DNA from 2 places in the Serratia sp. GW822-FHT06D09 genome. Region 1 is predicted to be linked to the other one. Evidence: predicted binding sites of a transcription regulator. Region 1 holds the regulator's gene; the other holds the start of a gene.
The links. Region 1 encodes ArgR, which controls arginine synthesis, uptake and breakdown. Its sites were predicted from a motif close to ANTGAATAAAAATACANT; they were not measured.
Positions count from the first base shown of each region.

Region 1 (11,431 bases):
CCGCGATAGCCACGGTGGTGTTGACCGGGTTGGTGATAATGCCGATGCAGGCTTTCGGGCAGGTGGTTGCCACTTGCTGGATCAGATTACGCACGATACCTGCGTTCACGTTGAACAGATCTGAACGATCCATACCTGGTTTACGCGCAACGCCTGCAGAAATCAGCACCACGTCTGCACCGTGCAGAGCTGGAGTAGCGTCTTCGCCACTGAAGCCTTTGATTTTCACTGCGGTTGGGATGTGGCTTAAATCGACGGCAACGCCTGGGGTAACGGGGGCAATGTCGTAGAGAGAGAGTTCAGAACCTGAAGGAAGCTGGGTTTTGAGTAGAAGGGCGAGGGCCTGGCCGATACCGCCAGCAGCACCGAGAACTGCAACTTTCATCCTATACTCCTTTATTATCTTAAATATATAAAGCGCCGTGAATATGTTGGTTACGGACCTTAAATTATTACACCTTTAAAAACAATCTCTTAACAGTCTGTTTGAGAACTGGCGCAATAAAACAGCCGATGTCGCGCTCATTTTAGATTAAATAGCTTACGCATTAAGGGCATAGCGCACACTAATCAAAAATACTGCGAGGTTATTCACGAGCAAGTTAACCGGCGGTTACATTACACCCTTACACAACATCAGAACAACATCATTTTAATAACATTTTCTTTACCACCGAGGGCGGCATTTTCGGTCACCGAAAGGGCATATTCATGGGGTACGGATTTTGTTAAAATGCTGCCCTTTCCTCGTTGTCCGGGCATTGTTATTTTTTCCGGGCGTCCTTTGATTGCATAAAAATTCATTTATATGCATAATAATCACTTCTATTGTCAACATTCCACGGTGCAAAATGCGTAATCCCGCAAAGCAGGAAGATCTGATCAAGGCGTTTAAAGCGTTATTGAAAGAAGAAAAATTCAGTTCTCAAGGCGAGATTGTTTTGGCGCTGCAAGAAGAAGGCTTCGAAAACATCAACCAATCCAAAGTATCGCGCATGCTGACCAAGTTCGGCGCGGTGCGTACGCGCAATGCCAAAATGGAAATGGTGTATTGCCTTCCCGCTGAACTCGGCGTGCCGACCACTACCAGCCCGCTGAAGAATCTGGTGCTGGATGTCGATCATAACGATGCAGTTGTCGTTATCCACACCAGCCCCGGCGCCGCGCAGCTCATTGCTCGCCTGCTGGATTCTCTGGGCAAATCCGAAGGTATTCTCGGCACCATCGCCGGTGACGACACCATTTTCGTTACCCCAGCCAGCAGCTTTACCGCGCGCCAGCTGTACGAAGCCATCCTGACCCTGTTCGAACAGGAGCTGTGATGCATAACGCTAACAAAATGCGGCGAGCCGTCGCGTTTTGTTAGCGTTTCTTTAACCCCATCCTTACTTTTCCCCCTCCCCCTACCACTTTTAACGCCAGGTTTCTTTCTCTTCGCAACACATTTCAATGACATTTCCGCTTAGCTAGTGATAGCTACTGTGATCTTCCGCACTTTTGGTCAAAAGCACTTACCTTATTGAAATTACATAAATTTAACATCAAAAGATCGTTTTATAACCGCTTTTTATTCCATCTGGTTATAAAAGATAAGGATCGTCATAATAAAGTTTCACTAGAAACTGTTAGCGAACTATTAATTTTTGGCGTTACTAGATGTATACTCATTTCCGTGACGTAAATCACAGTTCGCTGGAACTGATAAAAGAATACGAAAAGGTCAAATCATGAAAATTAAATCTACCATTGCAACCATGAGCGTTCTCTCCATGCTTTCTTTCGGCGCATTTGCAGCACAATCTGTTGATGCAAGCCAGGCCGCAAAAATGCAATCTGCAGGCACCATTACCGTCAGCGGCGTTGCCGGTGCACCTTCAGATATCCGTCAGGCACTGTCTGAAAAAGCCGATGCCAAAGGGGCGACCGCTTACCGTGTAATCGAAGCACGCAACGAAGGTAACTTCCACGCGACAGCAGAAATTTACAAATAAGTACAAGGCGTTACCCGGCAACGGGCAATATAACTCTGGTACCGAGCACCACTGATAACAGCCTTCAAGTACAAAAACGCTGCAAAAGCCCTTCCAGGCGGTTATCACAACAGGACGCACTATCATGAACATGAAAACCACTCTCGCTGCACTTAGCCTGCTGTCTGTCGTTTCGTTCGGCGCTTCCGCCGCGACGTTAATCACTAACGACCAGGCCAATACGCTCCAGTCTGCCGGTACCATCACCGTCAGCGGCGTCACCGGCGCGCCTTCCGATATTCGCCAGGCCCTGTCTGACAAAGCCGATAAACAAGGCGCTAAAGCCTACCGCGTGATCGAAGCCTACGAAAACGGCAATTGGCACGCGACAGCCGAAATCTACAAATAACAATTCAGGGAACCCTGCTTACCGAACTGATTACCCTCGTCACTGCCACTGCCGAGTTCTATCGTAAGCACTGATTCCTTGAAGAAACTTCGTCGTCCTATCCGACGAACCCCGTTGCCCTCGCTCGCGAGGGCTTTTTTATGGGCAAAAGAAAAGGCCGCAAGCGGCCTTTTAGTTTTGCTTCAGTCACACTGAATCGACGATCAATAAGTCACTTTAGGTTCTGACTTGTGGGCCAATGCCTCCAGCAAACGGTCATGGATCCCACCGAAGCCGCCGTTACTCATCACCAAAATGTGGTCGCCAGGCTGGGCCGTTTTCACGATCATGTCCACCAGCGTGTCGAGATCGGCGCTCCAGTGGGCCGGCTGTACACAGGCTTCCGCGACTTCCGCCACCTGCCAGGGGATATGGTGCGGTTGGAACAGGAAGACCTCATCGGCACGGCCCAGAGACGGTGCCAAATCATTCTTGCTGATCCCCATTTTCATGGTATTGGAGCGCGGCTCGAGCACAGCCAAAATGCGCGCGGTACCGCCAACCTTGCCGCGCAATGCGGCCAAGGTCGCCAGGATCGCCGTTGGGTGATGGGCAAAATCGTCATACACCGTAACGCCATGAGCTTCACCGCGCAGTTCCAGACGGCGGCGAGCATTGATAAACTCACCGAGCGCGCGACAGGCATCGGCTGGCAGCACACCAAGGTGGCGCGTGGCGGCAATGGCCATCAAACCGTTATGCATGTTGTGTTCACCCACCAGCGACCACTTCACTTCGCCCACCTGTTCGCCGTCGAGGAACACCGCATAATGGCTGGCGTCCGGCGTTAATTTTTGAGCGCGCCATGCGCCCTCTTCCCCGACCAGCTCTTGCTCACTCCAACAGCCCATCGCCATCACCTGTTTCAGGTGGTTGTCGTTATCAGGCAAAATGATCTTGCCCTTGCCCGGCACCAGACGCACCAGATGGTGGAACTGTTTCTGGATCGCTTTCAGATCGTCGAAGATATCAGCGTGATCGAACTCCAGGTTATTCATGATCAGCGTACGCGGGCTGTAATGCACAAACTTGGAACGCTTGTCGAAGAAGGCGCAGTCATACTCATCGGCTTCGATCACAAAGAACGGGCTACCGCCCAGACGCGCGGAAACGTCAAAGTTGCCCGGAACGCCACCGATAACAAAGCCCGGTTGATAGCCGCAGGCTTCCAGGATCCAGGTGGCCATACCGGCGGTAGTGGTCTTGCCATGCGTGCCGGCCACGGCCAGCACCCAGCGATCGCGCAGCACATAATCGTGCAGCCACTGCGGGCCGGAAACGTAAGGGATCCCTTGTTCCAGTACCGCTTCAACGCAAGGATTACCCCGCGTCATGGCGTTACCGATGATCACCAGATCCGGCGCCGGATCCAATTGAGCAGGATCGTAGCCCTGGATCAGGTCGATCCCTTCCTTCTCCAACAGCGTGCTCATCGGCGGATAGACATTAGCGTCAGAGCCGGTCACCTCATGCCCTAGCGAACGAGCCAGCACCGCCAGCCCGCCCATAAAGGTGCCACAGATCCCAAGAATGTGAATGCGCATAGTTTTCTCATAGAGTACGTCGAATGTTGGCTCATTCTAACGCTCAGAATCGTCCAGAAGAAATGGATTTGCCTATGAATAGCGTTCATCTTTGGGCTACACTGCTCGCGAATACGTTGGCGGTTTGTTAACAAACCGCTACCCATCCGTAGATTCAGGGATTGTGTCATGAAAACGTTAGGCGAATTTATCGTCGAGAAACAGCACGACTTCTCACACGCCACCGGCGAGCTGACTGCGCTACTTTCTGCAATTAAACTGGGCGCCAAAATCATCCACCGCGATATCAACAAAGCGGGTCTGGTGGATATTCTGGGGACCAGCGGCGTTTCCAATGTACAGGGCGAAGTTCAGATGAAACTGGACCTGTACGCGAATGAAAAGCTGAAAGCAGCATTGAAAGCGCGCGGTGAAGTTGCGGGTATCGCTTCTGAAGAAGAAGATGAAATCGTGATATTCGACGGCGAGCGGGCTGAAAATGCCAAGTATGTGGTGCTGATGGATCCGTTGGACGGTTCGTCCAACATCGATGTCAACGTCTCGGTCGGTACGATTTTCTCTATCTATCGTCGCATTACCCCGGTCGGTACGCCAGTGACCGAAGAAGACTTCCTGCAGCCAGGCAGCGCACAGGTCGCCGCAGGCTACGTGGTTTACGGTTCATCCACCATGCTGGTGTACACCACCGGTTATGGCGTGCATGCCTTTACCTACGATCCTTCTCTGGGCGTGTTCTGCCTCTCCCACGAGAAAGTCCGCTTCCCGGCCAGCGGCAATATGTATTCCATCAACGAAGGTAACTACATCAAGTTCCCGCGCGGCGTGAAGAAATACATCAAATATTGTCAGGAACAGGACGAAGCTACACAACGCCCTTATACCTCACGCTACATCGGTTCACTGGTTGCCGACTTCCACCGCAACCTGCTGAAAGGCGGCATCTACATTTATCCAAGCACCGCCAGCCACCCGCAAGGCAAGCTGCGCCTGCTGTATGAATGCAACCCGATGGCGTTCCTGGCGGAACAGGCCGGCGGTAAAGCCAGCGACGGTAAAAACCGTATTCTGGACATCACCCCGGTGAAACTGCACCAGCGCGCACCGTTCTTTGTCGGCACCAAATCCATGGTGGAAGACGCTGAGCGCTTTATCGCTGAGAACCCGGACGAATAACGAGTTCGATGTGGGGGACGGCTTGCCGTCCCCGGCATTATAATTTGAACGCCGCCATGCTCTGCGCCAGCAACTGCGCCTGATCCTCCAGCGAGCGCGTCGCCGCCGCCGACTCTTCGACCAAGGCCGCATTCTGTTGCGCCACCTGATCCATCTGCGCCACCGCCAGGTTTACCTGCTCAATGCCGCTGCTTTGCTCACGCGTAGCCGCAGAGATTTCCCGCATCAGCGCCGTCACCCGGCCCACTTCACCGGTAATGCCGTTCATGGTTTTCGCCGCCGAACCGGCCATTTGTTCGCCTTCCTGCACCCGATTCTGCGACGCTTCAATCAACCCTTTGATCTCTTTCGCCGACTGCGCGCTGCGCTGAGCCAGGCTGCGAACCTCACCGGCCACCACGGCAAAACCACGCCCTTGTTCACCGGCACGTGCAGCTTCCACCGCCGCATTCAACGCCAGAATGTTGGTCTGGAAGGCAATGCCGTCCATCACGCTGATGATATCGGCAATGCGGCGTGAGCTATCGGTGATCGCCTGCATCTTGTCCATGACCTGACTGACCACTTCACTGCCTTGGTTGGCAATATCGGATACGCTCAGCGCCAGTTGATTCGCCTGTTCGCAGTTCTCGGCGTTCATCTTCACCGTCGAGGTCAGCTGTTCCATGCTGGCGGCGGTTTCTTCCAGAGAAGCGGCTGATTCTTCGGTACGCTGCGCCAGGTGCAGGTTGCCGGCAGCCAGTTCGCGTGAACCGGTATCGATTTGGCTGCTGGCATCGCGCACCTTGCTGACCGAACTGACCAAGGCCTGCTGCATCCGCTGCATCGCACGCACCAGACGGCCCATTTCGGTCTCGCCTTCGCCGGTGATGCGGTGCGTCAGGTCGCCGCTGGCGATATGTTCCAGCTGGGCAATTGACTCATCGAGCGGACGCAGAATAATCACCCGCAGCGCAAACCAGGCCAGTAGCGCCAGCAAAATGCTGAGCAGGCCAGCAATCACGATCAGCGTAATTTTGGTGCTGGCATTGCTTTCCGCTTCATTCACCCGCTGCTGGCCAATCTTCATGGCGAAGCTGCGGAAGTCGCTGAGGTCCTTTTCAAAAGCGATGCTCAACGCGGAAATTTTTGTTTCCTGAATATCGTAGTAATCATCAACTTTGCCGGCCTTGATGGCATCGGCCATCGGCCCAACGCCCTGTTCCAGATAGGCGCGGTAGCTGTTTTGCAAACGACCGGACAGCTCGCGTCCACGTTCGGTAACGGTACCGACGCTGACAAAACGCGCCATTTCCTGCTTCGATTGCGCAAGATAGTCATAGATACGGCCCACCGTAGCATCTGAAACCTCAATCTGGCCGATTTCCCGTTGGCGTACCGCCAGTGAGGCAGCGGTTCTGGCGCGCAGCGTCAGGTTGGAACTGCTGGCCAGCGACCCCAACTCTTCCCCCAGGATTTGATTCAGGGTGTGTAACGAGCGCGATCCTTCGTTAATCGCGTTGACGCCAATCGTGCTGACCATAATCAACAGCAGCGTCATCAGGCTCAACAGGGCAATCAGCCCGGCCTTGACCGTAATCTTTTTTAGCATGAGTTCTTCCCGGCTTCAGAAATAGTGAGATCTTACGTAGAGGAGGTAAAACGCGGAGCCAGACTTCGCCGACTCATTATTATTTGATGAAGTTATCGGCAACCCTCGAGAAAACTTAACGCCGTGGGAGGATTTATCTGGAAATTCGATGGATGGCTCTGCGCCGGGGCGGGGATGATGAAAAGGGCAGGAAATCGCAAAAGAGTCCGCTATAATAGCCGCCACTCCATTTCTGGTTTGATTAAAGGAAACCGACATGAGCTTGAACCTGGTCCCTGCTGGCAAAGACCTGCCGGAAGACATCTACGTTGTTATCGAAATCCCGGCAAACGCCGATCCGATCAAATATGAAATCGACAAGGACACCGGTGCGCTGTTCGTTGACCGTTTCATGTCCACCGCGATGTTCTACCCGTGCAACTACGGTTACATCAACCACACCCTGTCTCTGGACGGTGACCCGGTTGACGTGCTGGTGCCAACCCCATACCCACTGCAGCCTGGTTCTGTGATCCGCTGCCGTCCGGTTGGCGTGTTGAAGATGTCCGACGAAGCCGGCGAAGATGCGAAACTGGTTGCCGTACCGCACAGCAAGCTGACCAAAGAGTACGATCACATCAAAGACGTGAACGACCTGCCGGAACTGCTGCGTGCCCAGATCGCTCACTTCTTCGAGCACTACAAAGATCTGGAAAAAGGCAAATGGGTGAAAGTGGAAGGCTGGGCAGATGCTGCCGCTGCCAAAGCTGAAATCGTTGCTTCTTTCGAGCGTGCCGCCAAGAAGTAATTCTTGCCCGCCGTCCGATAAAAAAACACCGCTCAGTGAGCGGTGTTTTTTTTACTTTTCGTCGAGACGCTTCAGCCAGTCGCCGCTGTTAATTCGCGGGTAACCGTCCACACTGTGTTTATACAGGTAGATCCACGCACTCCCATAAGGCGTCTGAATCAGCTCGCGCTTATAGTCCTTGGTGTTGCTTTTCAGTTCGTCCAGCTCAGCCAAAATCGATGAGTTGATGCGGTACACTTCGCAATGTACCGTGCCCTCTCCAGGGATCGCCGCCGGGTAATGGCCCAGATTATAAATCTGATAGCCTTCGAGCTCATGCTCGCCGAGCCATTGGGCGTTGGTCATCCAATGGCTGTTTCCCTGTTTGCGTCGTAAACTGCCGTAGACAATTATTCGCATCGCTAAAACTCAAACTGATAGAGCAAATCTAATGCCTGGTCGAGACCAGACACCGCTTCCAGATACAATTTAGGCATCAGGCGGTAACGCAACGTCAACGTAGCCAGCGAGTCGAAAATACCCACCCCATATTTTACTTGTAAGCCTGGGAGAACATAACCGCTCACGACAACCTGGGAACTGTCGCCGACACCCTGAGTATCCAGGGCCAAATTGCTTACGCCAAACGCCTCGCCGATTTTACCCACAAGTTGACCACTTTGTGCAACCCCCATCCCAATTAACATTGAGGTCATTGCGTTACCATCGGCGCCGGAACTGCCCAATCCCTGCCCGCGCAGCAGATAAGACAGCGCTTCCTGCTGAGATTTGGCCGGATCCGAGAACACTTCCAGCTTGGGTGCATCCGCCAACCCGGTAACGCGTACCCCAGCGGTAACGTCGTCTTCGGTCGATTCAGGATTACGGATGGCTTCAATATTCAGCAGCGGCTGATCCGGCGGCCCTGAGAACATCAGTTGGCCCTTGCGGACGATCAAATCCTGACCATAAGCATGGAAGCGACCGGAAGGGATGTCAATCTGGCCGTTCAGGCCCAGGCCATTCTTGTCCTGCACTACTTTCAGATCGCCCTTCAGGCGGGCTTTTAAGCCAAAGGCATCCAGCCGCACATCGTTACCCACGTGGATCATCAGGTTGCTGTTGATCGGGATCCCTGCGGTTTTCGGCTGTATCGGTTTCAGTTGGTCGTCCAGCATCACTTCGTCGGAAGAGACGCCCACCGCACTTTCCGGCAACTCCTGCACCGTAATGCGCGCCCACGGAATATCGACCGAACCATTGAGCGAGAACAGCCGCGGCGTGGCTTCAAACACCAGATCGGGTGAAACGTCGATGCGGATCATCGGCGGCACCGTCACCCGCAGCTTATCGCCCTTGGCGGCGATACGTGCGCGCCAGGCGTTGATGTCGCGCCAGTCAGCATCGCCCGACAGGTTAAGCTGTCCGCGCGTGGTGCTGACCAGCCCTTCCATGGTCGAGGTCATGCCGTCAAAGTTCATCACCAGGCGGCCGTCCGTCATATCAAACGGCATCCAGTGACCATCTATATCAACCTTATCCAACGCCATCCGGCCATAAACCAGAGGCTTCTGCGCACTGCCACCCAGGCGCAGATTGGCATTCAGCATGCCCGCGGCTTTCTCCCCCTTCATCAACGCCGGATTGATCATCGCCAGCGAGATATTGGTGATATTGACGTTGCCGCTGATAATGCGTCGTACCTGTGGATCGGCAACCTGTACGTTACCGTCAAATTGGCCATTATTGGTCAACTTGATCAACCAGTCGGCCTGCGCACGACCGTTGGACAGGCCGGCATTAAGGTTCAGCCGATCAAAGGCGATCGGCAACGCGTTGCCCTGCACTTGCTGAACCACCTTCACGCCGTTACCCACCAGGGAAACTTTTGCGTCCGGCAGCGCACCGCCCGGTTTCCAGCTTACGTCCGCCCGCCCGGTGAACACGCCACTCAAAGCGGTCTCCGGACCGAGGAAAGGTTTGATCATCGCCAGATCAAAGCGGTTCAACACCACGCTGGCCTGGCCACTCTGGCCTGCTTCGATGGTCTTGGGTACGCACAGTTCGGCGTTCGGGTTCTGCCAGCAGTGCGGTCCAATACTGATTTTCTGCGCGGTGTTCAGGTAATCCAGCGCAATGGCGCGAGTTAAGCGCCATTCGCCCACCGGGGTATCGAAACGGGTATTGTTCAGGTTGCCGCGCCAGCGCTGCTGTTGGCGATCGAAACTGCCCTGCAGCGCCAACTGACCGGATACCGGCTTGCCGTCAATTTTCAACTGCAGCTGATGCTGCTTCTCACTGCCTTTGGCATCCAGTGTCAGCAGGCTGATATCCAGCGCATCCTGCTTAAGTTGCTCAACGCGTACCGCCAACTGACCCTGGATCTGATCGCTGGAACGCACGTCGCCGTCAATCTTCACCCGGTTGATGCGCAGCGCCTGCCACTGCAGGCCGGAAGCGGTCAGGTCGGCCAGCAACTGAGGCGCTTGCAGGTTGCCCCGCAGTTTCAGCAAGCCTTTCGCCGTACCGCCCAGCCCTGGCAGAGCGCCGTCCAGACGTGGCGCGTCAATATTCGCATCCAGGTTCCAGCTTTTCTCGTCCAGTTGGCCCTTAACGTTCAGTTGGTTGCGTCCCAGCGTCAGATCGATGCCCGGGATTTTCCACTGACCGGCAGCATTGCCGCTAAGCGTGCCACGTGCAGTGACTTTGTTTTGCTTCACGTTACCATCGAGCTGCAGCACCGGTACCTGCAATTGCCAACTGCCGCCGTGCAGGCTGCCACGCGTAGTGATTTTACCGTCCAACTTCGCCGGCCATTCCGGCCACTGCTTGGCGGTATTGATGCCGCTCAGCGTCAGCTGTGAATTCCAACTGATGGCCTTGCTCCAGTCCACCAGCGCCGTCAGATCGGTATTGCCCTGCAAGGCCGCCAAACGCAGGCGATCCAGTTTGAACTGTTCGACGTTACCTTTACCGTCCAGCGTCAGCACCGCCGGCGGGAGATCCTGCCCCTTGATATTGGCCCGGGTCGACAAGGCATAATCAGTCGCCTTGCCATTGAAACGCAGACGGAAATCGTTGACCTGATACTGAGCTTCGCCGTTCAGCGGCCATTTCAGCTGTTTGCTTTGCAGCGTCAGTGCCAGCGGTAAACCCACTTCGGCCAATTGGGTCTGTACATCAAGCTGCGCACCGACCGGTCCGGAGAGGTTCAGCGCCACTTTAAGTTCTTCGCGCAGCCCACCGCCGACGTTCAGTTTGACCTTTTCCCCTTTCAGCGGCTCGATATTCAGCGTGCTGTTAGCCACCATTTCCACCGGCCAACTGCCGGTCAGCGTCGCCTGCCCCTGCGCAGACAACGTGCCCTGCGGGGATTTCACATCGAAATTGTCCAGCTTGATATGCTGATCCTGGGTACTGGCCTGCAGCAACAGGCTGGTAATCAACACCTCGGTATCACCGGTCAAGCGCAGTTGTTCCCCGCTGATCTCCTTAACCGTGATGTCCAACGGCAGGCGGATTTCCGGCAGATCCGGCAGCAGCGGCTTGGCGAACAGCTCTTTCAACGTTTCGCCCAGCGGCTTCTCTTCCGGCACCGGTGCCGGTTTCGCCGCCTTGTCGACCTGTTCACCCACTTTTTTCGCGACCTCGACAGCCGGCTGTATCGCCTCCGGCAACGGGTTCTGCGGTGTTTTCGGAAGTGCAATCAACAGGCCGCTGATTTTGGTGGGCAGCAAGGTCAACGCACGCTCTTGCCACTGCGCTCCGGTACGGAATTCACCAAGAGAGATTGCCGTGTCGTCTACGCTGACCTTAACGTTATTCAGCGTCAGCATACGCAAGGTAATAGGGTACGGCGTGCTCAGATTAGTGGTCGGCTCGCTGGTCTCTTCCACCGGCGCAGACGGCGTCATTTCTTTGGTTTTCACCACCACGTCG
Region 1 is NZ_JBXALO010000010.1:106,732-118,162, forward strand. It holds gene mdh (malate dehydrogenase) at 1-385, opposite strand, end outside; gene AC1RKG_RS20925 (hypothetical protein) at 637-804, opposite strand; gene argR (transcriptional regulator ArgR) at 852-1,322, shown strand; gene yhcN (peroxide/acid stress response protein YhcN) at 1,728-1,991, shown strand; gene yhcN (peroxide/acid stress response protein YhcN) at 2,116-2,379, shown strand; gene mpl (UDP-N-acetylmuramate:L-alanyl-gamma-D-glutamyl-meso-diaminopimelate ligase) at 2,583-3,962, opposite strand; gene fbp (class 1 fructose-bisphosphatase) at 4,131-5,135, shown strand; gene AC1RKG_RS20955 (methyl-accepting chemotaxis protein) at 5,173-6,726, opposite strand; gene ppa (inorganic diphosphatase) at 6,983-7,513, shown strand; gene AC1RKG_RS20965 (gamma-glutamylcyclotransferase family protein) at 7,565-7,912, opposite strand; gene tamB (autotransporter assembly complex protein TamB) at 7,915-11,431, opposite strand, start outside.

Region 2 (11,431 bases), on a different contig from region 1:
TACGGCCCACACCATGTTTGGCGCCCAGCACGTTCAGGGTTTCCAGGCATTTGTACGGGCTCAACGCTTCGCCGTTTACCGCCACTACCCGACCTTTCTCGACGGTGACAGTCACCTGCTCTGGCTGATCCGGAGCTTCCTGCGGATCGACGGTCCAGACCCAGCAGTCTTTATTCGGTGCATTCCACGGGCTTTCCAGCACGCCGCCTTCGGTAGAGATATGCCAGGCGTTTTCGTCACGGCTGTAGATTTTTTCCAGCGACGCCGTGGTCGGGATGTTGCGCTCTTTCAGGTAGTCCAGCAGCGCTTCACGGGAACGCAGGTTCCACTCGCGCCAAGGGGCTACCACTTTCAGGTGCGGCGCCAGTGCGGTATAGGTGGTTTCGAAACGCACCTGGTCGTTACCTTTACCGGTTGCGCCGTGGCACAGCGCGTCAGCACCGACCTTCAGCGCCAGCTCAACCTGCGCCTTGGCGATGATCGGACGGGCCATTGAGGTCCCCAGCAGGTAGCTGCCTTCATACAGGGCACCGGTTTGCAGCACGGGGTAAACATAATCACTGATGAATTCTTCACGCAGATCAACAACGTGACACTCAGAGGCACCGGATTGCAGGGCTTTTTGCTCCACGCCTTCCAGATCGCTGCGCTCCTGGCCGATATCTGCCACGAACGCCACCACTTCGCAGCCGCCGTAGTTTTCTTTCAGCCAGGGAATGATGGCCGAAGTATCCAGGCCGCCAGAGTACGCCAGAACGATTTTTTTGATGCCTTGGTTTTGCATGGTCTTTTCCTTTTTAATTCTAAATTTAAGCGAGGATCCGGGTGCCAATCGACACGCCGTTAAACAGTGCAGGAAGCTGATCGGCATGGCGCCAACTGGCGATATCTACCGGGCGACCGAGGGTGCGGGCCGCATCGAGCGCCGCATTCACCTTCACCACCATACCATCAGTGATGATGCCCTGGGCAATCAGTTGTTCCGCTTTTTGCGCCGTCATTTCTGCGATGCGCTGCCCTTTTCCGTCGAGGATGCCACTGACATCCGACAGCAGGATCAAATCCGCACCCAGCGTGGCGGCCAACGCGGTCGCCGCCTGATCGGCGTTTACATTCATTAACTTCCCATCGGCGGTAATACCGATAGAGCTGATCACCGGCAGGTAGCCGGCACCCAGTAGGGTATTGAGCAACGCCGGCGACCCCGGCTGCGCGTTGCCTACGTGGCCAAGCGCCGGATCGAGCGGGGTGACGGTGACGCTGCCGCCGTCCGCCAGGCTCAGGCCTACGGCATTAATCTGGTGTTTGATCGCCCATGCCAGCAAGGTTTTGTTGGCCGTACCGGCCAGTGCGCCGGTGATAATGTCGATCTGATCGGCCGGGGTGACCCGCAGCCCATTTTTCTTCACCACCGGCAGGGAAAGCTGCTTCATCAGTTCGTCCACCACGCAACCGCCGCCATGGACGATAACCAGTGGGCGCTGATGCTGCTGGCGGTAGCTGTCCAGCGCGGTAAACAAACGCTCCAGCGCTTCTTCACTGTCTAATAACACGCCACCTAACTTGATAATTAACGGGTTCATCGCTGTTTACATCCCACGCTGGTGATTTATTAAAGTAATGACTGGGTTTCCGGGAACCCAAAACGGATATTCAGGCATTGCACCGCCTGAGCGGCTGCGCCTTTCAACAGGTTGTCTTCCACCGCCACGGCAATCAGGTGTTCGCCCTGCACGGCAAAGCCGATATCGCAAAACGGCAACCCAACCACTGACTTCAGCGCTGGCACGCCTTTGTCGTACAGCCGCACCAGCGGTTTGTCGTCATAGGCAGCGTGATAAACGGCGGCCACGTCCTGCGCGGTCACGCCGGCTTTAAGGCGACAGGTGATGGTTTCGAGAATACCACGCGGGAAGTTACCCAAATGTGGCGTAAAGATGACCGGCACTCCCAGGTGCGCGACGATTTCCGGATGATGGCGGTGGTTGAAAATTCCGTACGGCTGCAGGCTCACTTCACAGAAGCTGGTGGTAACGCTGGCCTTGCGGCCCGCGCCGCTAACGCCGCTGGTGGCGTTGATGACCGGCCACTGGTCGAGGTTCAGCAAACCTTGGTCGATCAGCGGTTTCAGTGCCAGCTGCGCTGCCGTTGGGTAACAGCCTGGCACGGCTATCAGCTGCGCCCGTTTGATTTCGTCGCTCTGCCACTCCGCCAGGCCATATACCGCCTGCTCCAGCAGCTCGGCATGCTGATGTTCAAAACCGTAGTACTGGCTGTAGAAAGCGGTATCTTTTACGCGGAATGCACCGGAAAGATCGAACACCACGCAACCGGCGGCCAGGAACGCCGGCGCGATATCGTGGCTGACCTCATGCGCCGTGGCCAAAAACACCACGTCGATACCTTCAGCCGCTTTCGCAACGTCAACCAGTGGTTGCAACGGCAGATCAACGATGCCTTTTAACTGAGGGTGCAAATCGGAAAGCAATTTTCCTGCATCTGCACTTTGCGCTGAAACCGCTAAAGCGGTTATGTTCATGTGTGGGTGACGATTAAGGTACGCCGTGAGCTCCGCTCCGGCATAACCGCTGGCACCGACAATCAGCGTATTCAACATGGGGCCTTTCACCTTCTTGACTTGCGTTTGGTCGTTTTCGACTCAGGTTTCCAGGCTCACCAGCGTTGTTTCGCCGTTCACCCACGAGGTCGAGCGTTGATGTTTTTATAATCATCCGGGAATCGGGTTCCCTTACGCTCCAGCTTACTGTATTTTTATTCACAATAACTGCATGAATATTGATACCAACCTAACCAAAGGCTGTCAACAGTGAAGATGAAATTACCTCCATTTATTGAGCTGTACCGGGCGTTGATCGCCACTCCGTCGATCAGCGCCACCGATGGTGCCCTCGATCAGAGTAATGAAGCGTTAATCAACTTGCTGGCCGGCTGGTTTGCCGATTTGGGTTTCCGCGTCGACGTGCAGCCGGTGCCGGACAGCCGCAACAAATTCAACCTGCTGGCAAGCATTGGCGAAGGCAGTGGCGGCCTGCTGCTGGCGGGCCACACCGATACCGTGCCTTATGATGAAGGCCGTTGGACACGCGATCCTTTCACCCTGACCGAGCACGACAATAAGCTGTATGGACTGGGTACCGCCGACATGAAGGGCTTCTTTGCCTTTATTTTGGATGCGGTGCGTGACATCGATGCCAGCCAGCTGACCAAGCCGCTGTACATTTTGGCCACCGCAGATGAAGAAACGACGATGGCCGGCGCACGTTACTTCGCCGCCTCGACCAGCATCCGCCCTGACTTCGCGATTATCGGCGAACCGACCTCATTGCAGCCGGTGCGTGCGCACAAAGGCCATATGGCCAACGCCATTCGCATTGTCGGCCAATCTGGCCATTCGAGCGACCCGGCGCGCGGCGTGAACGCCATCGATCTGATGCATGACACCATCGGCCGTTTGATGGAGCTGCGTAAAACGCTGCAGGAGCGCTACAACAACCCGGCATTCGCCGTGCCTTATCCCACCATGAACTTCGGCCATATCAGCGGCGGCGATGCCGCTAACCGCATCTGCGCCTGCTGTGAACTGCATCTGGATATCCGTCCGCTGCCGGGCATGACGCTCGACAATATCAACGAACTGATGCACCAAACGCTGGAACCCATCAGCCAACGCTGGCCGGGCCGCCTGAGCATTGAAGAACTGCATGCCTCGGTACCGGGCTACGAGTGTCCGACCGATCATCAGATGGTGGCGGTGATTGAGAAACTGCTGGGCACCCGTACACAGGTGGTCAACTATTGCACCGAGGCGCCGTTCGTCCAGCAGGTCTGTCCGACCCTGGTGCTGGGCCCCGGCTCTATCGACCAGGCGCATCAGCCGGATGAATACATCGATACCGGCTTTATCGAACCCACGCGCAAACTGCTGGGCCAACTGGTCGATCATTTCTGCCGTCAATAAACCTGATACAAAGTAGGGGTTATGATTTATCATTTCCCCTACCTCAAAATACGTATTAAACCAATGAAATAAGCCAGACTGATAACCGGCGTGCCGTAATTAAATTTCAGAAAATGCGCCGATTTTGATGTTTTTTTGCTAAAAATAGTGTCAATTGACGATTGGACAGGAACGTGGCGAGATGAAACAGGCGCTCTTCGCCTGACATGTGAAACTTACTTACAAGATAAAAATCATCTACCCAATAGATTTCAAGTTGCAGCTAGGCAGCGAACGCTTGAATCCCCGGGAGCTTGGATCAACCAAGTGAACGGGGTGAGAGCGCGCAGCCAACACCGCTGTGGCTTGAAAGATGAAGGGTAAATACAGAACTGGGTCAGGGGTTATATGAACGAACAATATTCGGCAATGCGAAGTAATGTCAGTATGCTCGGCAAATTGCTCGGCGATACCATCAAAGAAGCGCTGGGCGAGCATATTCTCGATCGCGTTGAAACTATCCGTAAGCTTTCCAAATCTTCACGTGCAGGCAATGAAGCGCACCGTCAGGAGCTGCTTTCCACCTTGCAAAACCTGTCCAACGACGAGTTGCTGCCGGTCGCACGCGCCTTCAGTCAGTTTCTCAATCTGACCAATACCGCCGAGCAGTACCACAGCATTTCACCCAACGGTGAAGCCGCCAGCAACCCGGAAGCGCTGGCCCAGTTGTTCACCCGGCTGAAAGACAAAAAGCTCAGCACCAAAGAGCTGCAGAATGCGGTGTCTCAACTTTCTATCGAGCTGGTGCTGACTGCGCACCCGACGGAAATCACCCGCCGCACCCTGATCCACAAACTGGTAGAGGTGAACACCTGCCTCAGCCAGCTCGACCATAACGATCTGGCCGACTACGAGCGCAACAAGATCATGCGCCGCCTGCGTCAGTTGGTGGCTCAATCGTGGCATACCGACGAGATCCGCAAACACCGTCCGTCCCCGGTTGACGAAGCCAAGTGGGGCTTTGCGGTGGTGGAAAACAGCCTGTGGGAAGGGGTGCCTGCCTTCCTGCGCGAATTCAACGAACAGCTGGAAAACTCCATTGATTACAGCCTGCCGGCGGAAGCGGTGCCGGTGCGTTTCACGTCCTGGATGGGCGGTGACCGCGACGGCAACCCGAACGTCACGGCCGAGATCACCCGCCACGTGCTGCTGCTGAGCCGCTGGAAAGCCTGCGATCTGTTCACCCGCGATATTCAGGTGCTGGTGTCCGAACTGTCGATGACCGAATGTACTCCGGAACTGCGCGCACGGGCCGGTGGTGACGAGGTTCAAGAGCCGTACCGCGAAATCATGAAGCAGCTACGCAGCCAGTTGATGAGCTCTCAGGCTTATCTGGAAGGCCGCCTGAAAGGCGAGCGCGTGCTGAAGCCGCACGATCTGCTGGTGAATAACGAACAGCTGTGGGAACCGCTGTTCGCCTGTTACCAGTCGCTGCAGGCCTGCGGTATGAGCATCATCGCCAACGGCCAATTACTGGATACCCTGCGTCGCGTGCGCTGCTTTGGTGTGCCGCTGGTACGCATCGACGTTCGCCAGGAAAGCACGCGCCACACCGAAGCCATCGCCGAACTGACCCGCTACCTGGGCCTTGGCGACTACGAAAGCTGGTCAGAAGCCGACAAGCAGGCGTTCCTGATCCGTGAACTGAATTCCAAACGCCCGCTGGTGCCGTTGAAGTGGGAACCGAGCGCCGACACCCAGGAAGTGCTGGAAACCTGCCGGGTGATCGCCGAGGCGCCAGAAGGCTCGATTGCCGCCTACGTGATCTCCATGGCGCGCACGCCTTCGGACGTGCTGGCGGTTCACCTGCTGCTGAAAGAAGCCGGTTGTCCGTTCCCGCTGCCGGTCGCGCCGCTGTTCGAAACTCTCGACGACCTGAATAACGCCGACGACGTGATGACCCAGTTGCTGAATATTGACTGGTATCGCGGCTTTATCCAGGGCAAACAGATGGTGATGATCGGCTATTCCGACTCGGCGAAAGACGCCGGGGTGATGGCCGCCTCCTGGGCGCAATACCGCGCTCAAGACGCACTGATCAAAACCTGCGAAAAGGCTGGCGTAGCGCTGACTCTGTTCCACGGCCGTGGCGGTTCGATTGGCCGCGGCGGCGCACCTGCGCATGCGGCACTGCTGTCGCAACCGCCGGGCAGCCTGAAAGGCGGCCTGCGCGTGACCGAGCAAGGCGAGATGATCCGCTTCAAATTCGGTTTGCCGGAAGTCACCATCAGCAGCCTGGCGCTGTATGCCGGTGCCATCCTGGAAGCCAACCTGCTGCCGCCGCCAGAGCCGAAAAAAGAGTGGCGTACGCTGATGGATGAGCTGTCAGACACCTCATGCAAAATGTACCGTGGCTACGTGCGCGAAAACCCGGATTTTGTGCCTTATTTCCGCGCCGCCACGCCGGAACTGGAGCTGGGCAAACTGCCGCTGGGCTCCCGCCCTGCCAAGCGCAAGCCAAACGGCGGCGTAGAGAGCCTGCGCGCCATTCCGTGGATCTTCGCCTGGACGCAGAACCGTCTGATGTTACCGGCCTGGCTGGGCGCCGGTGCCGGTTTGCAGGAAGCGGTAAAAGCCGGCAAGCAGGATCAGCTGGAAGCCATGTGCCGCGACTGGCCGTTCTTCTCCACCCGTATTGCGATGCTGGAAATGGTGTTCGCCAAGGCCGACCTGTGGCTGGCGGAATATTACGACCAACGCCTGGTGGACAAATCGCTGTGGCCACTGGGCCAGCAGCTGCGCGATCAGTTGGAAAGCGACATCAAGGTGGTGCTGACCATCGCCAATGACGCGCACCTGATGGAAGACCTGCCGTGGATCGCCGAATCCATTGCGCTGCGTAACGTGTACACCGACCCGTTGAACGTCCTGCAGGCTGAGCTGCTGCACCGTTCGCGCCAGCAGGAGCACCCGGACGCCCGCGTTGAGCAGGCGCTGATGGTCACCATTGCCGGCGTTGCCGCCGGGATGCGCAATACCGGCTAGGTTAAGCGCCAAAAGCACGGCTCCTGCTTGCAGGGGCCTTTTTTTTATCCCCCGCTGACGGATGCTGCATCTCGACGGGTTGCCCAGCAGCGGTAGCGGTATTGGAGGAAATTGCGCCCAACAAAAAGGGCGCTGTATTGACCCAGCGCCCTTCCCGATGATGATGAATAGAGTGAATCAGGCCGCGACCGGACGCACACCCAGCGTATGGCAAATGGCGTAGCTCATCTCGGCACGGTTGAGCGTATAGAAGTGGAAATCCTTTACCCCTTCGCGGCTGAGGATCTTCACCATATCCATCGCGATATTGGCGCCGACCATTTTGCGGGTTTCCGCGTCGTCATCCAGCCCTTCAAACATGCTGGTCATCCAGCTCGGTACGCGTACGTTGGTCATGGTGGCAAAACGCTGCAGCTGCTTGAAGTTGGATACCGGCAGAATGCCCGGGACGATTTCCACATCAATGCCGGTAGCGACGCAACGATCGCGGAAGCGCAGGTAGCTTTCCACATCGAAAAAGAACTGGGTAATCGCCCGGTTGGCGCCGGCATCGATTTTACGTTTCAGGTTAATCAGGTCCGCCTGCGGGCTTTTCGCTTCCGGATGCACTTCAGGGTAAGCGGCAACCGAGATATCGAAATCGCCGACCTCCTTCAGCAAGGCCACCAAATCGGTCGCGTACATATCCGGCTTGCCGCTGCCCGGTGGCAGGTCGCCACGCAGTGCCACAATATGACGGATGCCGCTGTTCCAGTAATCGGTCGCAATCTCACGCAGCTGAGCCGGACTGGCATCGATGCAGGTCAGGTGTGGGGCCGCATCCAGACCGGTGCGATCCTTGATCCCTTTGATGATGCTGTGGGTGCGATCGCGCTCGCCGGAGTTAGCGCCATAGGTCACGGAAACAAATTTTGGCTTCAGGCTGCTCAGGCGGTCAATGGATTGCCACAGGGTGTCTTCCATCTCGCTGGTGCGCGGCGGGAAGAATTCAAATGATACGTTAATCTGGCCGTTTAACTCCGCCAGACTCTGATTCAGCGCTTCCCGCTGGTTTGCGTGGAAAAAACTCATACCCTGCCCGCCTCTTATCGATCGCTGTTCTGCTTGTTTTGATAAGCGTCTATACGTTTAGACGTCTAGATAGAAAATGCCGTATGTTGGCTAAAGAGTCAACAGGAAAGTGAGGGGAATACGATGATTAATCCTCACCCGTTAAGAGAAGGAATTTCATGTTCGCAACACAGAGAATTATGGCAGGAAAAACGAGGGGCGCGACGAATGCGCGCCCACAAGAAAATTAAAGCAGCTGCGCCAAACGGTTAAGGTCTGACTGGATCGCGCCGGCAGTGACGTCGCGCCCGGCCCCGGGTCCACGGATCACCAGCGGATTGTCACGATACCAGCGGCTTTCGATAGCGAATACGTTATCGCAAGGCAGCAACGACGCCAGCGGATGTTCAGGGCGGACCGCTTCAACACCGACCCGCGCCTTGCCGTTGGCATCGAAACGCGCAACATGGCGCAACACCAGCCCCATTTCACTGGCGGCCTCAAAGCGCTGCAACATCTGTTGGTTCAACGCATCACCATTTTCAAAGAACTGATCCACGGAGCCAAGCTCTGCGCCCGCAGGCACCAGCGACTCCACCCGCACCTGATTCGGCTCAATGTCGTAGCCCGCTTCGCGCGCCAGGATCACCAGCTTGCGCATCACATCCTGACCGGAGAGATCGACGCGGGGATCCGGTTCTGTCAGCCCCTGTTGCCAGGCCTGATCCACCAGGTCGGTGAACGGCACCGTGCCGTCGAACTGCAGGAACAGCCAGGACAGCGTACCGGAGAAGATGCCGCTAATGGCCAGAATGCTGTCACCACTGTCGCGCAGATCGCGTACCGTATGGTTGACCGGCAGACCGGCACCGACGGTAGCGTTATACAGCCAGTGGCGGCCGGTCTTGGCAAAGGCATCGCGAATTTGGCGATAGTTGGCGCTGCACGACGCTCCCGCCAGTTTGTTGGCGCTGATCACATGGAAACCGTAGCTGGCGAAGTCCAGATACTGCTCGGCCAGATTTTCACTGGCGGTCACGTCCAGCACCACCAGATCGTCAAACGGGTGCGCGCGCATCCACAAGAACAACGACTCCTCGTCCAGTTCCTGCGCTTCGTCCTCGAAGAAGGCCAATACGCGGCTGGCGTCCAGCCCGTCGTAATTGAGCAGGCTGCGGCGACTGTCCACCACACCTGCCAGGCTGAATTCGAAGCCGCTGCGGGCGGAGATGTTTTTCTGCTCGCGGGCAAACAGCTCCAGCCAGCGTGCGCCGATATTGCCTTTGCCGAACAGCACCAGACCAATACGTTTTTCAGCGCGGAACAGGGTCTGATGCAGGCCCTGGATCAGCAGCGCGGTTGGCCCCTGACGCAGCACCGCCACCATGCTGATGCCGTCTTCAGCCTGCCAGATAAACTCTACCGGCTGGTCTTTCAGTTGCTGATAGAAGCGATGGCTGTGCAGCGGGTTTTTACAAACGCCGGCACCTACCAGCGCCACCAGCGCCAAGCCTTCGCGCAGTTGCAGCTCACCCGGCAGCCCCGCGTTTTGCAGCGTGTGCAGGACGCTGTTCACCACTTCGGAGGTGTAGCACAGCTGAACCAGACTGCGGTCCGGATGAACCCCTACCGCCAACGGTTTGATCTGCGCGCGCTTAAGCACCAAATCCAACTCTTGCTGCGCCAGTTTAAAATCATGCTGACTGGCAACCTGCAGCTCAATCAAACACACGTCGTCATGGCTGGTGACGATCTTCGCACCGGTGCCCGAGGCCAGCACGCGTTCGATACGCGTTGAACCCTGTTCCGGCTGATAACTGCAACGCAGTTGAAGATCGATATCGCTGCCGGATACCGGCTGCAAAGTACGGGTGTGCAGCACCGGAGCCGCCAAACGCGCCAGTTCACTGGCTTCGTCCAGGCGCAGCAGCGGCAGCAGGCAGGCGTCTTTCACCTTGCGGGGATCGGCGCTGTAGACCCCAGCCACGTCGCTCCAGATGGTCACGCGCTCCGCACCGGCCAACGCACCGACCTGCGTGGCGGAGTAGTCACTGCCGTTACGCCCTAACAGCACGGTTTCACCGGCGTCATTGCGTGAAATAAAACCGGTCACCACCAGGCGTTTGCCCGGATGCTGTGCCAGCAATTGTTGCAGCAGAGGATAAGAACGGCCTTCATCAACCTGCGGCTGGGCAGCACGTTCCGCCCGCAGGAAATCGCGCGCGTCCAACCAGGCCGCCTGCATATCCAGTTTGTTCAGTACCGCCGCCATCAGGCGCGCCGACCAGATCTCGCCGTGACCAACCACCTCGGCATAGATGACGTCGTCGAGCTTTTCGTCCAGCAACACGGCCAGACGCTCCAGATCCTGAATAAACTCGGCGATCATGGGTTCAGCGGTTTCCGGCGGTAACAGACCGCTAATCAAATCGCTGTGATAACGACGCAGCGTCTGCTGAACCTGATGCGCAGAAAGGCGATCGCTCTGACTAAGCTTCAACCAGCTAATCAGTTGGTTGGTGGTGCTGCCGGCAGCCGACACCACCATCATGTCGCCTGGCTGGCTGTATTCGGCCATGATCCCGGCCACCCGCAGATAACACTTCACGTCCGCCAGGCTGCTGCCGCCAAACTTGTGCAGTTGACGCCCGCTCACCGGCCCTGCTACCGCAATTGCATTCATGCTTACCTCGTTGCCGCCGCCTGGAAGGCACGTTCCAGATCGGCAATCAAATCTTCACTGTCTTCAATACCCACGGAGATACGCAGCAGGCTCTCGGAAATACCGGCCGCCGCACGGGCTTCTGCCGCCATACCTGCATGGGTCATGGTCGCTGCATGCGAGATCAGGCTTTCTACGCCGCCCAACGATTCTGCCAGAGTAAACAGCTCAAGGGCAGACAGAAAACGGCGCAATAGCGCTTCATCACCGTCCAGTTCAAAGCTGAGCATCGCGCCAAAACCGCGTTGCTGACGACGTGCAATCTCGTGCCCAGGGTTCTGTGGCAGAGAAGGATGATACAGCTTTTTCACCAAGGGTTGCTGCTGTAAATAACTGACAATAGCTTCGGCGTTTTGTTGCGCCGCCTTGATACGCGGCGACAGGGTACGCATGCCGCGCAGCAACAAATAGCTGTCGAACGCGCCGCCGGTCACGCCGATATTATTGGCCCACCACGCCAGCTCCACCGCCAGATCTTTATCTTTGGCGATCACCGCGCCGGCGACCACGTCGGAATGGCCGTTAAGATATTTGGTGCAGGAATGCACCACCAGATCGGCACCCAGCCCGATGGGTTGCTGCAGCGCCGGGCTGAGGAAGGTGTTGTCCACCACCGTCAAGGCCCCCACTGCGTGTGCCGCATCGCATATCGCCGC
Region 2 is NZ_JBXALO010000013.1:98,601-110,031, reverse strand. It holds gene AC1RKG_RS22780 (argininosuccinate synthase) at 1-784, opposite strand, end outside; gene argB (acetylglutamate kinase) at 810-1,583, opposite strand; gene argC (N-acetyl-gamma-glutamyl-phosphate reductase) at 1,613-2,617, opposite strand; gene argE (acetylornithine deacetylase) at 2,834-3,979, shown strand; gene ppc (phosphoenolpyruvate carboxylase) at 4,367-7,003, shown strand; gene metF (methylenetetrahydrofolate reductase) at 7,181-8,074, opposite strand; gene AC1RKG_RS22750 (bifunctional aspartate kinase/homoserine dehydrogenase II) at 8,301-10,736, opposite strand; gene metB (cystathionine gamma-synthase) at 10,739-11,431, opposite strand, start outside.
Region 2: a site for ArgR is predicted at 2,764-2,781, ahead of argC (N-acetyl-gamma-glutamyl-phosphate reductase). Genes of this name have one in related genera too.